Linked DNA regions of Actinopolymorpha cephalotaxi. The protein of the gene in region 2 interacts with the protein of the main gene of each other region in a pairwise test. Links are inferred from orthologs where the notes say so. Each region holds a gene or a part of one and is shown on either strand. Other genes may lie near its edges. The genes, in order: leuS and ligA.

Region 1 (7,807 bases), 2.0 Mb from region 2 along the record:
CCACGCCCCGTGGATCCGCAGGAACATCCACTGCGTCCAGCGGTAGAAGTCCACATCGGTGGTCGACACGCCGCGCCGATCGTCATGGGCCAGGCCCAGCCGTCGCAGCTGCCCGCGGATGGTGGCGATGTTGGCCTCGGTGGTGTCCTTCGGATGCTGCCCGGTCCGGACCGCGTACTGCTCGGCGGGCAGGCCGAAGGCGTCGAACCCGAACGCGTGCAGCACGTTGTGGCCGCGCATCCGCAGGTACCGCCCGTAGACGTCGGTCGCCACGTAGCCGAGCGGGTGACCGACGTGCAGCGAGCCGGACGGACCGACGAACATGTCCAGTACGTAGAACTTCGGCGCATCCACCCGCGCCCGCGCCTCGTCAACTCCGCCTTGACAGGGGCCGTCGGCGTCGGGTCCGAGATCGCCGACGGGGTTCGGGGTGTGGAAGGTCCGGTGCTCGGCCCAGTGGGCCTGCCAGCGTTCCTCGATCCGGCCCGCCAGCCGTCCGTCGTAGCGGTAGGCGGGTTCGGCCGGGGAGTTGGCGGGCGGAGTGGGGTCGGTCGTGGTCATGAGGCACCGCCTGAAGATCGGCGGCGATCGCGCAAGATCGCTGATCACCGGTGGCCGGACATGAAGAAACCCCTCACGCAGAGGGGTTCGCCGCGCCGACGCGGTGCTGTGCACCCGCTGAGGTCAGCGCGGCCCGGTAAGAAGCAGGACCACCGACATGCGAGAAGGATAGCCCGTCGCCGGCGGCCGGCGCAGCCTGAATGTCCGAACCCGGGCCCTTTCGAACCGCTGATCATCGTGAGAAGCGACGTTCCCCGGCCGATCGGACCGGGGAACGCCGCCTGCGAGTCGTGGGAGGGGCCACGCTCGCGGGGAAGCCGTCGAAGGGTGTCTACCTCACGTACCCGAGTGCTGCAGCGAGGACTCCGGGGAAACCCAGTCTCCGGTGTCGCCGTCGTACCTCGACGCGCGGAAGTACAGCGTGTAGTCCTCGGCGAAGTCCTTGTCGCACACTCCCCACTTACCGGCGCCGAGGGCGTTGCGGCACGTACCCCAGCGGCCGTAGTCGGTGTACCACCGCATGACTGCCGAGACGCGTCGCCCTGCGCGAGCTCGGCGATCTCGACGAGGCGAGCGCCTGTTTCCAGGGATCCGTCGACATCAGACGCCGGATCGGCGACCGGTACGGCGAGGCGAGCGCTCTGGACAACCTGGGCAGCACCTTCGGGTTGCTGTCCCGGCACGAGGATGCCGCGGCCTGCAGGCTGCGGGCGATCGGGATCCAGCACGACATCGGCGACCGAACCGGTGAGGCCGGCTCGTGGAACAACCTCAGCAGGTCCTATGTCGGTCTCGGGCGGCTGAAGGACGCCTTCGAGGCGCTCGGTCGCGCCCTGTCGATTCAGGAGGACGCCGAGGACACGTACGGTCTGGGCCAGACCTATGCCTCCTACGGCGAGGCCCACCTGGCAGCGGGGAACGCCGCCGAGGCGGCGGAGAACCTGCGACGAAGCCTGGAGCTGACCCGGCGCCGGGACGACCAGGTGGGCGCGGCCTGGGCGCTCACTCTCCTGGGCGACGCGGTGGACCTCGGTGGCGAGCGTGCGGCGGCCCGCCGGCACTGGCAGGAGGCTCTGGACATCTACACGCGGGCCGGTGACTCCCGCGCCAAGGCACTCCGCGTGCGCCTGGCCTCCCCGATCACGCCGCTCAAGGTACGGCAGCAGGCGCACTCCACTCTGAGCTGACCTCTCCACCGAGCCGGCTCAGGGGCACACCGGCGCGACGGCGACGGCGACGACGACGACGACGACGAGAAGGAACGCGCCGAACGTGAAGAAAGAAACGCGTGAGGGCCGGCACCTGGGCGGGTGCCGGCCCTCACCTACGACACGTACGAAGGGAAATCAGCTCGGGACGATGTTGACCAGCCGCGGCGCCCGTACGATCACCTTGCGGATCTCCCGGCCGGCCAGCGCGCTCTGCACCCGCTCCGACGCAAGCGCGAGTTGACGCAGCTCGTCCTCGGAGATGTCCGGGGACACCTCGAACTTGTCCCGGAGCTTTCCGGCGACCTGGGCCACCGCGGTCAGCGTCTCCGCCGCGGCCAGGTCGGCGTCGTAGCTCGGCCAGCCCGCCAGCGCCACCGTCGGCTCGTGGCCGAGGCGTTCCCACATGTCCTCGGCGGTGTACGGAGCGACCAGGCTGAGCATCACCGCGAGCGCCTCCGCCGCCTCCCGCACCGCGGGGTCGGACGGGCCGGGGCCCGCGTCGATCGCCTTGCGTACGGCGTTGGTCAGCTCCATCAGCCGGGCGACCGCGACGTTGAACTTGAACGCCTCGACGTGCTCGGTGACCTCCTTGATCACCGCGTGGGTGACCTTGCGCAGTGCACGGTCACCGTCGGCCGGGTCGGCACCGCGCTCGCTCGCCACGTCGCTGGCGACCCGCCAGGCGCGCTGCAGGAAGCGCAGCGAACCCGCGGGTGACAGGTCCGCCCAGTCGATGTCGTCCTCGGGCGGACCGGCGAACACCATCGTCAGCCGGATGGCGTCCACGCCGTACAGCGCGAGCTGTTCACCCAGGTCGACACCGTTGCCCAGCGACTTGCTCATCGCCTTGCCCTGGTTGATGACCTGGCCCTGGTTGAGCAGCGCCTTGAACGGCTCGGTGAAGTCGAGCACGCCCATGTCGTGCAGCACCTTGACGAAGAACCTGCTGTACAGCAGGTGCAGAATCGCGTGTTCCACGCCGCCGACGTACTGGTCGATCGGCATCCACCGGCGCACGTCGTCGGGGTCGAACGGACGCTCCTCGTCGTTCGGCGAGGCGAAGCGCAGGAAGTACCACGAGGAGTCGACGAAGGTGTCCATCGTGTCGGTGTCGCGGCGCGCCGTCCCACCACACTTCGGGCACTCGACCTCGACCCAGTCGCTCGCGGCGGCCAGCGGCGAGGTGCCCTTCGGGGACAGGTCGGCGCCGCGCAGGTCGGGCAGCTCCACCGGCAACTGCTCGTCGGCGATCGGCACCTCCCCGCAGGAGGAGCAGTGCACGATCGGGATCGGCGCGCCCCAGTAACGCTGCCGCGACACCAGCCAGTCGCGCAGCCGGAACGTCACCGCACCGCGCCCGAGGCTCTTGCCCTCCAGCCAGGAGATGATGGTCGACTTCGCCTCGTCCACACCGAGACCGTCCAGACTCACCTCGGCGTTGGCGGAGTTGACCGCCGGGCCTTCGCCGACGAACGCCTCGCCGTCGAAGTCGGCCGGCGGCTGCACCGTCCGCACGATCGGCAGGTCGTAGCGCTTGGCGAAGTCCCAGTCGCGCTGGTCCTGCGCCGGGACCGCCATGATCGCGCCGGTGCCGTAGTCGGCCAGCACGTAGTCGGCGGCGTAGATCGGCATCCGCTGCCCGTTGACCGGGTTGACCGCGTGCACACCGAGGAAGACGCCGGTCTTCTCGCGTTCGGTGGACAGCCGCTCGATCTCGGTGGTGCGCTTGACGTCCTCGAGATAGGTGTCGAACGCCTCCCGATGGTCCGCCGTCACCAGCTCGGCCGCGAGCTTCGACTCCGGCGCCACCACGAAGAACGTCGCGCCGAACAACGTGTCCGGCCGGGTGGTGAAGACGGTGACCGGCTCCTCGCGTCCGTCGACGGCGAAGTCGACGTAGGCGCCCTCGGACCGGCCGATCCAGTTGCGCTGCATGCTCAGCACGCGCTCGGGCCAGCGGCCCTCCAGCGGCCCCATGTCGTCGAGCAGCTGCTGGGCGTAGTCGGTGATCTTGAAGTACCACTGGGTCAGCTCACGCTTGGTGACCGCTGAGCCGCAGCGTTCGCAGTTGCCGGCCACGACCTGCTCGTTGGCCAGCACCGTCTGGTCGGTGGGACACCAGTTGACGTAGGACGCCTTGCGGTAGGCCAGGCCGCGTTCGTACAGGCGCAGGAACAGCCACTGCGTCCAGCGGTAGTAGGCCGGGTCGCAGGTCTGCAGGCGGCGGGACCAGTCGAAGGAGACGGCGTACCGCTTGAACGACTCCGCCTGGGTGTCGATGTTGGCGTACGTCCACTCGGCGGGGTGGGCGTTGCGCCGGATCGCGGCGTTCTCGGCCGGCAGCCCGAACGCGTCCCAGCCGATCGGGTGCAGGACGTTGTAGCCGCGCTGGAACCAGTAGCGGGCCAGCAGGTCGCCGAAGGCGTACGCCTCGCCGTGGCCCATGTGCAGGTCGCCGGAGGGGTACGGGAACATGTCCAGCAGGTAGCGCCGCTCGCGGGTGTCGGGCTGTGCCGCCGGGTCGTCGCCGGCGAGCCGGTCGGCCCGGAACGGGTCCATCCGCTGCCACACCGGCAGCCATTTGCCCTGAATGGTGTGGAAATCGTAGGTGTCCGCAGCGGGGTGGACGTCTCGGCTGGGTTCGCTCATCGTTCCTGACTCCGAGGGAGGACTGAGGTGGACGCTCCGACAAAAGAAGAAACCCCTCGCACAGGAGGGGTTGCCACGCCGACGCGGTGCTCGAAGCACCCGCTGATGGTCAGCGCGGCTCGATAAGGAGCAGAGCCGTCCGCATGCGGCCCAGGGTAGCGCACCGGCTACTTCGGACGGCCCGCGGACAGCGGGCCCGCGCCGTCCCGGCCCGGCGGCCGCGGGGGCGGACGTGAAAGGCTTCCGCCCATGAGTCCGCGAAGCCGAGGACGCCGAGGCGACCGCCGCCGCCCCTCCGACACCCGCCGAGCCCGCCGCCGCGAGGACGGCCGGGCCGGCCGCCCCACCGGCCCGCACACGCCGGGACCCGGATCCGACGCGGGCCTCGGTCAGGTCGGTGGCCCGGGCACCGGAACCCCCGGCGGTCCGGACGACGGGCCCACGGGCCACCCGGCCGCCGAGTTCGCCGCCGACGTTCTGGCCGCCACCCCACAGTTGACGGCGCTCACCTCGCCGCTGCAGGCGGAGGGATTCGTCTCCAGCGTGATCGGCACCTGGTGGCAGCTTCCCTCCCAGGCCTTCGGGCCGACGCTGGTCGCCGAGGCCCGCCGCGCCGACGACGCCGGAGCGGTGGCGTTGCTGTACGGCCTCGCCGCCCTGGCCGAACCCCAGGTGGCCGCACATGCCCGGGCCGCGATCGACGGGCTCGGGGCCGGCGACCTCGACGGCGGTACGCCGGAATGGGCCGAGAGACTGGGCTCCGCCAGGGTCGAGCGGTGCCTCGCCGTCAGCGAGGACCTCGGCGACAACACGCAGTACATCCTGGTGTGCGCCTATCCGAACGAGGAGCCGCACGCGCTCGTGGTGCTGGTGGACCACAACCTCGGCGGCATCGCCAAGGACGTGTGGGCGACCGACAAGGCCGCCGACCTGGAGTCGCAGGCGCGGGCCACCGTCGCCGCCGACCCCGACCTGACATTGACCGAGGTCGACCCGGCGGACGCGAAGATCAGGCTGGGCGAGGCGTTCGCGGCCACCGACGAGGCCACCGACCCGCCGCTCGGTGAGTCGTTCCGCGACCTGCGCGCCGCCCTCCTGGCCCGGCTGCGCACGCTGCCCGACGGCGGTTCCGTCCCCGAGCCCGCGCCGTGGCCGGAGGCCCGCCGGGCCGAACTCGTCGACGACTTCGCCGCCTCACCGGAGGTCGCGGAGCTCGGCGCCACCGACGTCGACGCTGCCCGTGCGTTCGCCAAGGAACTCGTGGACTTCGGCTGCGAGTACGACCGCGGGCAGCCGCTGCGGGTCAGCCCGGTCAAGCTGGAGGGCTACCTGCTCGGCTGGCTTCCGCGTACCGGCCTGCTCGACCGCAGGTACGTCGACGCCGTGCCGGAGGTGCTGGCGGCCTGGGTGCGGTACGCCGGGCGGCGCAACGACCTCTCCGCCTCGTCGGTCGAGGGGGTGCTCGCCGCCGTGCGGGCGTTCGCGCCGAGGTTCGCCGAGACCTACGACGACCAGTCGGCGTGGGGTCCCGCGAGGATCGCGGTGGAGTCGCTGCTGGCCGACCTCGACCCCGACCAGGACAACGCCGACGAGGTTTTCGAACGCCGGATGTTCGCGCTCGACCGGGTGCCCGCGCCGGGGTTCGACGTCACCGACGACGACGCCGTGGCCACGCTGGTGGCCGACGACCTCCGCGGCGGCTCGGAGGATTCGGAGGACTCCGAGGATTCGGAGGACGAGGACTCCGAGGACGCGTCGGAGGGGGCGGAGCCGTCGGACCGGGAGATCGCATCCCGTACGGCGGTCGTACGGCACCTGTGGTTCGACGACCCACCGGAGGTGTGGGCGACCGCGCGGCAACTGCTCGACGCGGGGTACGCCCGGGCCGACGTACTCGCGGCGCTGGCGTACGCGCTGGCCGACGCCACTCCCGAAGGAGACGCGAAGGGCGCGGATGCAGTACGACTGCGCGAGGCGCTGGACGCACTGCCCGGCTCGTGGAAACCCGGCGCGCCACCGCGACCCTGATCAGCCCTACGAGCTGTGGACGAACTCCGCGAACCACGCTGTTGTCCGGCCATCATTGGACCGCATGACCCCATGGAGGCACGATGAGTTCCGTGACGCAGCTCCCCTTCGGCCGGCCGCTCACCTGCGCCGATCTGGACCGGATGCCCGATGACGGGCACCGGTACGAACTCATCGACGGCGTGCTCGTCGTGAGTCCGGCCCCTTGGCCACTGCACCAGCGCGCCGTCAGCCGGCTGACCGCCCTCCTGCTGGCGAACTGCCCGACCGGCCTCGAGGTGCTCGCCGGTCCGGTGGACGTACGCCTGGCCGAGGACACGCTCGTCCAGCCGGACCTGATCGTCGCCCGCCCGGACGATCTCACCGACCGTGGCCTGCTCGGTCCTCCCCTGCTGGCCGTCGAGGTGCTCTCCCCCGGCAACCGCGGCGTCGACCTCGTGTCCAAGCGGGCCCGTTACGAGAGCGCGGGCTGCCCGTCGTACTGGATCATCGACCCCGATCTGCCCTCACTGCTTCCACTTGAACTCGGCCCCGACGGCTACCTCGACACCGCGCCGGTGACCGGGGGCGAGGCGTTCGCGGCGACCGCACCGTTCGCGGTCACGGTCCGCCCGGCGGAGCTGGTCGCCGGCTGAGCGGCGGCGCCGGGAGCGGGCCGTCGATCGGTGTCGGCCGCCGGTGGTGTCGGCGGCGGGCGCTAGCCTTCGCGAGGTGACGCAGGTACCGGACACGGCTGGGCTGGAGGCGGTGTTCGTCCCGGCCGACCCGCCGCGCGCAGGTGTGCTCGCGTTGTGGTCACCGGGCGGAGCCGACAGGGCCGACAGGGCCCCCAGCACCAGTGGCGGAAGCGACGAGAGTACGCACGACGTGGAGGTCGTGCTGCCCGCCGGTTCCCGCGTACGCCGCACCCGGGTGCCCGCCCGGCTCGTCCCGGTGCCGGAGGCACTCGCCCTGCTGTGCGGGCCGCAGGCCTCGGCGAACGCGACCGCCTCCTACCGCGCCTGGGCCTCTGCAGCGCTCGCCGGGGTCGGCCTGGTCGCGCGCGGACGGCTGCGCCCGGCGGCGAGTCCGCAGGGGTACGGCGCCTGGCGGGCCGGCCCACTCGATCCCGGCGACCGGGCCTGGCTGGCGAAGCTGGTCGCGGCGATGCCGCCGGCGGCGCACGCCCTGCCGGTGCCGGGTAGCCGGCCGCTGCGGATGAGCGGCGCGAGCACGCTGGTGCAGGCGTTCTGGGACGCGATCGCCGACACCCTCGCCCGGGACCCCGAAGATCCGATCGAGCCGGCGGAGTCGGCAGAGCCGGCACGCTCGGCAAAGCCGAACAGATCGGCCACGTCCAACGGGTCGGCGGAGCCGAA
Region 2 (7,724 bases):
GATGAGCGTGCGGACCTTCTGCGCCTGGCCGTAGTAGGCGTCGTAGTAGCCGCTGGAGAGGGCGTACGTGCCGATCATGATGCGCCGCTTGACCTCGTCTCCGAACCCGGCCTCGCGGGTCAGCGCCATCACCTCCTCGGCGCTGTGCCGGCCGTCGTCGCCGGCGCGCAGGCCGTACCGCATCCCGTCGAAGCGGGCGAGGTTGCTGGACGCCTCGCTCGGCGCGATGAGGTAGTAGGCGGCCAGGCCGTAGGTGAAGTGCGGGCAGGACACCTCGACGACCTCCGCACCCAGGTCGGAGAGCAGGTCGACCGCCTCGCGGAAGCGCTGCTCCACCCCGGGCTGGAAACCGGCGCCGCCGAGCTCCTTCACCACGCCGACCCGCAGGCCGCGCACGTCGGGGTTGCGGGCGGCGTCCACCACCGGCGGGACGGGACGGTCGATCGAGGTGGAGTCCAGCGGGTCGTGGCCGGCGATCACGCTGTGCAGCAGGGCCGCGTCGAGCACCGTGCGGGCACACGGACCGGCCTGGTCCAGGCTGGAGGAGAACGCCACCAGGCCGTAGCGGGACACCCCGCCGTAGGTGGGCTTCACCCCGACCGTCCCGGTCACCGAGCCGGGCTGGCGGATCGAACCGCCGGTGTCGGTGCCGATCGCCAGCGGCGCCTCGAACGCCGCCAGCGACGCCGACGAGCCGCCGCCGGAACCGCCCGGGATCCGGTCGGTGTCCCACGGGTTGCGGGTCGGGCCGAAGGCGGAGTTCTCGGTGGAGGAACCCATCGCGAACTCGTCCATGTTCGTCTTGCCGAGGACGACCACGCCGGCCTCGCGCAGCCGGCGGACGACGGTCGAGTCGTACGGCGGCCGCCAGCCCTCCAGGATCCGCGAGCCGCAGGTGGTCGGCACGTCCTTCATGGTGAGGACGTCCTTGAGGGCGAGCGGAACCCCGGCCAGCGGGCCGAGCGTGCCGCCGGCCGCGCGCCGGTCGTCCACCTGACGGGCGGCGGCGAGTGCGCCCTCGGTGTCGAGGTGGAGGAACGCGTGGATCCGGTCGTCGACCTTGCCGATCCGGTCCAGGTGGGCCTGGGCGACCTCCACCGCGGAGGCCTCGCCGGTGGCGATCAGCTCGGCGAGCCGGGCGGCGGTGAGCCTGGTCAGGTCGCTGTCGCTCATCAGGCCTCCTCACCGAGAATGCGGGGAACGCGGAAGCGGTCCTCCTCGACCGCGGGCTCACCGTCGACGACGGGAGCGCCGGCCAGCGCCTCCGCGGCGGTCAGCCCCGGGCGTACCTCGTCGGCGCGGAAGACGTTGGTGAGCGGCACCGGGTGGGAGGTGGGCGGAATGTCCTCGGCGGCCACCTCGCCGACCTGGGCGACCGACTCGAGGATGACGCCCAGCTGGCCGGCGTGGTGGTCGAGTTCGTCGTCGGTCAGCTCGATCCGAGCGAGGCGCGCTAGGTGCGCGACCTCCTCGCGGGTGATCGCAGGCACTGGAGTGCTTCCTTTACCTCGTTCGCGGAGCACCCCGGCGGGTCGCGGGGTGCCTGGCTGGTGTGGGCGTACTACACGCACGGCAGGCGGCGGCTGACGCCGTCCGTAGGGCAATCCTAGGAGCCTACGCGGCAGCACCCGCGACCGCGGCGAGCCGGACCACCGGAGCTCGACGGCGAAACGATCACCGTCAGGTCGGGCTGGAGAGGCCCGCCTGGCCGGGTCTGGTCGCGCGAGGTTGATCGGTAACGTCCACGCAACCGCGCGAAACGCCTGATCGCGCCACAATGAGGAGCGTGTACCTGTTGCGGATCGCGCTCCCCGACCAGCCCGGCGGGCTCGGTGAGGTCGCCTCGGCCCTGGGCAAGGTCGGCGCCGACATCGTCGCCGTGGACGTGGTGTCCCGGGGCGCCGACGGCACCGCGATCGACGACTTCGTGGTGGAGCTCCCCCTCGGCGGACGTGCCGACTCGCTGGTGTCGGCCTGCCTGTCGGTGCCCGGTGTCCGGGTGATCTGGCTGTCCCGGTACGCCGCCGGCGGGACGCTGCGCCACGATCTCGAGGTGGTCGAGTCGATGACGGAGCAGCCGGCCGAGGCCGAGCGGGTGCTCGTCCGGCACGCGCCGGTGGTGTTCCGCGCCGACTGGGCGTTCCTGGTGTGCCGGGACGCGGGCACCGGGAAGGCGGTGGTGGAGGAGTCCACTCCGGCCGCGCCCGACCTGCCCGGCGACGAGGCGCCGTGGCTGCCCCTGGAACGTCCCCGGCGGCTGGCGGTGCCCGCCGAGTGGGACAACCGGGGATGGCGGCACATCACCGCGGCGGCCACCCCTATGGGCAACCCCGACCGGGCGCTGGTGATCGGGCGGTCCGGTGGCCCGGAGATCCTCGACTCCGAGCTCGCCCGGCTGGCCCACCTGGCCGCGCTCACCCAGACCGTCCGGCAGGCGCTCTCGCAGAGCTGACCGTCACTCCTCGGTCTGGGCGGGCTGGGCGCGCTCGCGCGCGGCGTCGGGCCCGTCGGCCAGCAGCACCCGGAACCCCTCCTCGTCGAGGATCGGCACGCCGAGGTCGCGGGCCTTGTCGAACTTCGAGCCGGGGTTGTCGCCGGCCACCACGAAGCCGGTCTTCTTCGACACCGAGCCGGACGCCTTGCCGCCCTGGGCCTGGATCGCCTCGGACGCCTCGTCGCGGGAGAAGCCGTCCAGGCTGCCGGTGACCACGACCGTCACCCCGTCCAGCGGCCGCGGCCCCTGGTCGACGATCTCCTCCCGGAGCCGCACGCCGGCCGCCCGCCACTTCTCCACGATCTCGCGGTGCCAGTCGACGGAGAACCACTCGACCACCGACGCGGCGATGGTCGGCCCCACCCCCTCGACGGCGGCCAGCTCCTCCTCGCCGGCTTCGGCGATCCGGTCCAGGTCGCCGAACGTGCGGGCCAGCGCCTGCGCGGCGGTGGGACCGACGTGCCGGATGGACAGGGCGACCAGCACCCGCCACAGCGGCCGGGTGCGGGCCGCCTCCAGGTTGTCCAGCAGCCGCTTGGCGTTGGCCGACAGCGCACCGGCCTTGGTGGTGAAGAAGTCCGCACCCTTCAGCTGCTCCGCGGTCAGCGCGAACAGGTCGCCCTCGTCGGCGATCAGGCCGCCGTCCAGCAACGCCGTGCCGGACTGGTAGCCGAGCACCTCGATGTCGAAGGCCCCCCGGCCGCCCAGGTGGAACAGCCGCTCCCGCAGCTGGGCCGGGCAGTGCCTGGTGTTGGGGCAGCGCAGGTCGGCGTCGCTCTCCTTCTCCGGCCGCAGCTCGGTGCCGCACTCCGGGCACCGGACGGGCATCTCGAACTCCCGCTCGGAGCCGTCGCGCAGGTCGGCGACCGGGCCGACGATCTCCGGGATCACGTCGCCGGCCTTGCGCAGCACCACGGTGTCGCCGATCAGGACGCCCTTGCGGCGTACCTCCGAACCGTTGTGCAGCGTGGCGTACTCCACCGTCGACCCGGCGACCTTGGTCGGCTCCATCACGCCGTAGGGGGTGACCCGGCCGGTGCGGCCGACGTTGACCCGGATGTCGATCAGCTTGGCGTTGACCTCCTCCGGCGGGAACTTGAACGCGATCGCCCACCGCGGCGCGCGCGACGTCGAGCCGAGCTGGCGCTGCAGGGTGATCTGGTCGACCTTCACCACCACGCCGTCGATCTCGTGGTCGAGGGAGTGCCGGCGCTCGCCGTAGTCGCGGGCGTAGGCGTCCACCTCCTCCAGCGTGCGGCGGACACCCACGTGGTCGCTGACCGGGATGCCCCAGGCGGCGAGGGTGGCGTAGGCCTCCGACAGCCGCTGCGGCTGCCAGCCCTGCGTACGCCCGATCCCGTGGGCGGTGAAGTGCAGCCGGCGGCGCGCGGTGACCCGGGGGTCCTTCTGGCGCAGCGATCCGGCCGCGGAGTTGCGCGGGTTGGCGAACGGTGGCTTGCCCGCCTCCACCAGCGCGGCGTTGAGCTCCTCGAAGTCGCGCACCCGGAAGTAGACCTCGCCGCGCACCTCGAGCACCTCGGGCGTGGGTGCGTCGGCCTTGGCCAGCTGGTGCGGGATGCCGTCGATGGTGCGGACGTTGAGTGTGACGTCCTCACCGACCCGGCCGTCGCCGCGGGTGGCCGCGCGCACCAGCCGGCCCCGCTCGTAGACCAGGTCGATGGCGAGGCCGTCGATCTTCAGCTCGCAGAGGTATTCGGCCTCGGTGCCGATCTCGCGTTCGACCCGGGCCGCCCAGGCCCGCAGCTCCTCCAGCGCGAACGCGTTGTCCAGCGACAGCAGGCGTTCGAGGTGCTCGACCGGCTCGAACTCCGTGGACCAGGTGCCGCTGACCCGCTGCGTCGGCGACTCCGGGGTGCGCAGCTCCGGATGGGCCTCCTCGAGCGCCTTCAGCTCCCGCATCAGCGCGTCGTAGTCGGCGTCGGAGGCCGTCGGCCGGTCGAGCACGTAGTAGCGGTAGTTGTGCTCCTCGATCTCCTGGGACAGCACGGAGTGCCGCTCCAGCGCCTCGGTGGGGACGCCCGCGACCTTGGTCTTCGCCGACTTCGACGCGCTCTTCGCCATGCCCCGAACGCTACCGCCGCCCGCCGACAACCCGGCCCGGAGCGGCACCGGTGGCGGCGCCGTTCTCCCACACCGGCGTACCGGCCAGGAAGGTGTACGACACTCCGCGCGCGAGCTGCCACGGTGCGTCGTAAGACGAGGGGTCGGCCACCTCGGCCGGGTCGAACACCGCGAGGTCGGCGACCGCGCCGGGACGCACCACGCCGCGGTCGCGCCAGCCCAGCCGGGCGGCCGGCAGCGAGGTCATCTTCGCCACTGCTGTGGGCAGGTCCAGCACCCCCGCCCGCACGTAGTGGCCGAGCACCCTGGCGAACGTCCCGAAGCTGCGCGGGTGCGGCGTACCGGCGCCGGGGCAGTCGAGGATCCAGCCGTCGCTGGCCACCGCGACCGCCGGGTCGGCGAGGATCGTGCGTACGTCGTCCTCGGCCATGCCGTGGCTGATGATCGAGGCCACCCCGCGCTGGCGGCGCAAAAGGTCGACGGCCGTCTCCGCGGGTGACAGGCCGACCGCACCGGCGATGGCCGCGAGGTCCTTGCCGAGGTGTGCGCGGTACGGACCGTCCGGGGTGTCGGACAGCACGATCCGCTCGGGCAGGAAGGTCGTTCCGGTCCGGGCGGTGAGGTCGGCGACCAACTTGTCCCGGTCCTCCGCGCGCTCCAGCCGCTCCCGCAGCGCCGCCACCCCGCCGTCCATCGCCCAGCCCGGCAGCCGGGCGGTGAGCGTGGTGCTGGACGCGGTGTAGGGGTACTGGTCGCCGTGCGCGTCCACACCGTCGCGCCGCGCCCGGGCCAGGGTCTGCAGAACCCTGCCCACCCGGCCCCAGTTGGCCGGGCCGACGGCCTTGAGGTGGGAGACCTGCACGCGGACGCCGGTACGCCGGCCGACCTCCAGCGCCTCCTCCACCGCCTCGTCCAGTCCGTCGCCCTCGTCGCGGATGTGGGTGGAGTAGAGCCGCCCGGCGGCGGCGACCGGCTCGGCCACCGCGGCCAGCTCCTCCGCCCTGGCGTACGACGCGGGCGCGTAGATCAGCCCGCTGGACAGTCCCGCGACGCCGTCGGCCACCGCCTCCGCGACCAGCGACCGCATCCGGTCCAGCTCGGCCGGCGTGGGCGCCCGGTCGGCCACGCCCATCGCACCGATGCGGACCGCACCATGGCCTACCTGCAAGGCGAGGTTGACACCGAGAGGAAGGCGTTCGACGGCCGCGGCGTACTCCCCCGCGCCCGACCACTCCCACGGCAGGTCCGCGTCCAGGAAGCCCGCGTGCACGCGCAACTCGTCCTCGTGCTCGGGCACCACCGGGAACGGCGAGAAGCCGCAGTTGCCGGTGACCAGGGTGGTGACGCCCTGCGCGATCTGGGTGAGTGCGCCCGGTGTGCCGAACACGGTGAAGTCCGCGTGGGAGTGCAGGTCCACGAAACCCGGGCAGACCACCGCGCCGGTCACGTCGATCCGGCGCCGCGCCTGGGTTCTGGGAACGCTGCCCACCAAGGCGATCCGGCCGTCCTCGACTGCCACGTCGGCCACGGTGCCGGGCGCACCCGTTCCGTCCAGGACGGTTCCGCCGGCGAGTACCACGTCGTACATGTGCTGACCTCCGGATGGCAGTCGGGTCGGTCCGGGCTCGGAGCGACCCGGTCGGCTCGGGCGTCAAGGCGGGGTTGCGGGGTCAGGTCATGAACGCCAGCAGGATCGCGTACATCACACAGGCCGGGACCATCACCAGCCAGCCTGTCAACAACACGTTGCGGAGGTTCCGCGAGCGGGCCAGGCCCATGGCGCCGATCATGTTGGCGTTCGGGAACGGCCCGTAGGTGTCGCCCTTGGACGCCCACAGCAACACGATGACCCAGGCGCTCGCCGACACCCCGAGGGTCGCGCCCAGCCCACCGAACACCTTGTCCAGCAGGACGACCTGGGCCGCCGTCGCCCCCGGCACACCGACCCAGCCGAGCAGCCCGATCGCCACCGCGAACGGGAACGCGCCGAGGTGGGACAGCTGGGAGCCGAACGTGTCCAGGACGACGTCGTACGGCTTCAGCCACTGGTCGATGATCCCGAACAACGCGGCCAGCAACCAGAACAGCAGGAAGATGCTGAGCAGCCGGGCGCCGCCGCGGTACATCAGGCCCGCGATCTCGACGCTGCCCAGCCCACCGGCGAAGCCGGTGACGATGCCGAGCAACGGCAGGGCCAGTAGCGGGAACGCCGTACCCGCGTTGGTCACCGTGGCGTAGACCACGCTCACCACCAGCAGGACGAGGAACGCGGCGGTGGCCCTTCCCGCCCTGGGGTTGCGGGGGGTGTCCGCGGCGTCGTCGGAGGCCTCCTCCGCGGTGTAGAAGTCGTCGCCGCGGGCGGCCGTACGCCGCTGCATCCACGGCACGATCAGCATGGCCAGCGCGATCGACAGCACGGCCAGCGGCCCGGCGCCGACCCGCAGGTAGGTGAGGTAGTCGACGTCGGCCGCGGACAGGATGGCGACGTTGGAGCCGGCGAACGGCGCCAGCGCCAGGCCCGCGCACCCGCCGACGAACATCATCGACGCGGTGGCCGAACGGGTGAAGCCCATCCGGGCGGTGACGGGGATCAGGATGGGTGCGGCGATGGCCAGCGCGCCGGCCAGGGTGCCGAGGCTCGCGACCAGCACCAGGCAGGCGAGCATCACCCCGAACGTCACCGCGTGCCGGCTGCGTTCGCCCACCGTGCGCATGATCGCGCTGACGATGGTGTCGGCCACCCCGGTGACGCGCAGCACCTCACCGACCCCGGCGCCCAGCACGATGATCAGGCCGATCATCGTCACCAGGTCACCCAGGGAGGTGCCGAGGAGTTCGCCCACCTCGGTGGGTGGCCGGGCCGCGATCAGGATTCCGGAGAATACGGCGACGACCGTGGCGACCACGATGTCCAGGCCGAGCAGGCACAGCGCCGCGTACAGCAGGATCGGGAGCAGTCCCCACAACGTCGGCGCCTGCACCACCTGGCCGAGCACCAGCGAGGCGAGCAGGCCGGCCAGCGCGATCGCCGTGCAGATCCGGCGGCGCGCGGGCGGCAGCCCCACCGCGTACGCGTTGGACCCCCCGGTCTCGGCTCCGGGCTTCGTTGGCTGATCGGTCTCGGCTCCGGGCTTGGTGGGCTGGTCGG

Evidence for each region.
Region 1: the proteins of ligA (region 2) and leuS interact in binary tests that used the Escherichia coli proteins (3 or more experiments, as listed by UniProt). The link is inferred for Actinopolymorpha cephalotaxi from one-to-one orthologs.

What each region holds. Positions count from the first base shown.
Region 1 is NZ_JACBZA010000001.1:3,129,740-3,137,546, forward strand. The notes cover bases 1,665-4,733. They hold leuS (leucine--tRNA ligase), read right to left. Parts: upstream 4,422-4,733; coding sequence 1,908-4,421; downstream 1,665-1,907. Other genes in these bases: FHR37_RS30895 (tetratricopeptide repeat protein), read left to right, coding at 1,665-1,748; FHR37_RS13895 (hypothetical protein), read left to right, coding at 4,671-4,733. Outside these bases: FHR37_RS33120 (class I tRNA ligase family protein), read right to left, coding at 1-561; FHR37_RS13880 (hypothetical protein), read right to left, coding at 898-1,083; more of FHR37_RS30895, read left to right, coding at 1,104-1,664; more of FHR37_RS13895, read left to right, coding at 4,734-6,449; FHR37_RS13900 (Uma2 family endonuclease), read left to right, coding at 6,533-7,084; FHR37_RS13905 (DEAD/DEAH box helicase), read left to right, coding at 7,161-7,807.
Region 2 is NZ_JACBZA010000001.1:1,087,369-1,095,092, reverse strand. The notes cover bases 2,017-5,002. They hold ligA (NAD-dependent DNA ligase LigA), read right to left. Parts: upstream 4,577-5,002; coding sequence 2,456-4,576; downstream 2,017-2,455. Other genes in these bases: FHR37_RS04965 (N-acyl-D-amino-acid deacylase family protein), read right to left, coding at 4,587-5,002; FHR37_RS04975 (ACT domain-containing protein), read left to right, coding at 2,017-2,452. In the rest of the region: Asp-tRNA(Asn)/Glu-tRNA(Gln) amidotransferase subunit GatA, read right to left, coding at 1-1,173; Asp-tRNA(Asn)/Glu-tRNA(Gln) amidotransferase subunit GatC, read right to left, coding at 1,173-1,490; more of FHR37_RS04975, read left to right, coding at 1,787-2,016; more of FHR37_RS04965, read right to left, coding at 5,003-6,164; FHR37_RS04960 (Na+/H+ antiporter NhaC family protein), read right to left, coding at 6,247-7,724. UniProt on the Escherichia coli protein: DNA ligase that catalyzes the formation of phosphodiester linkages between 5'-phosphoryl and 3'-hydroxyl groups in double-stranded DNA using NAD as a coenzyme and as the energy source for the reaction.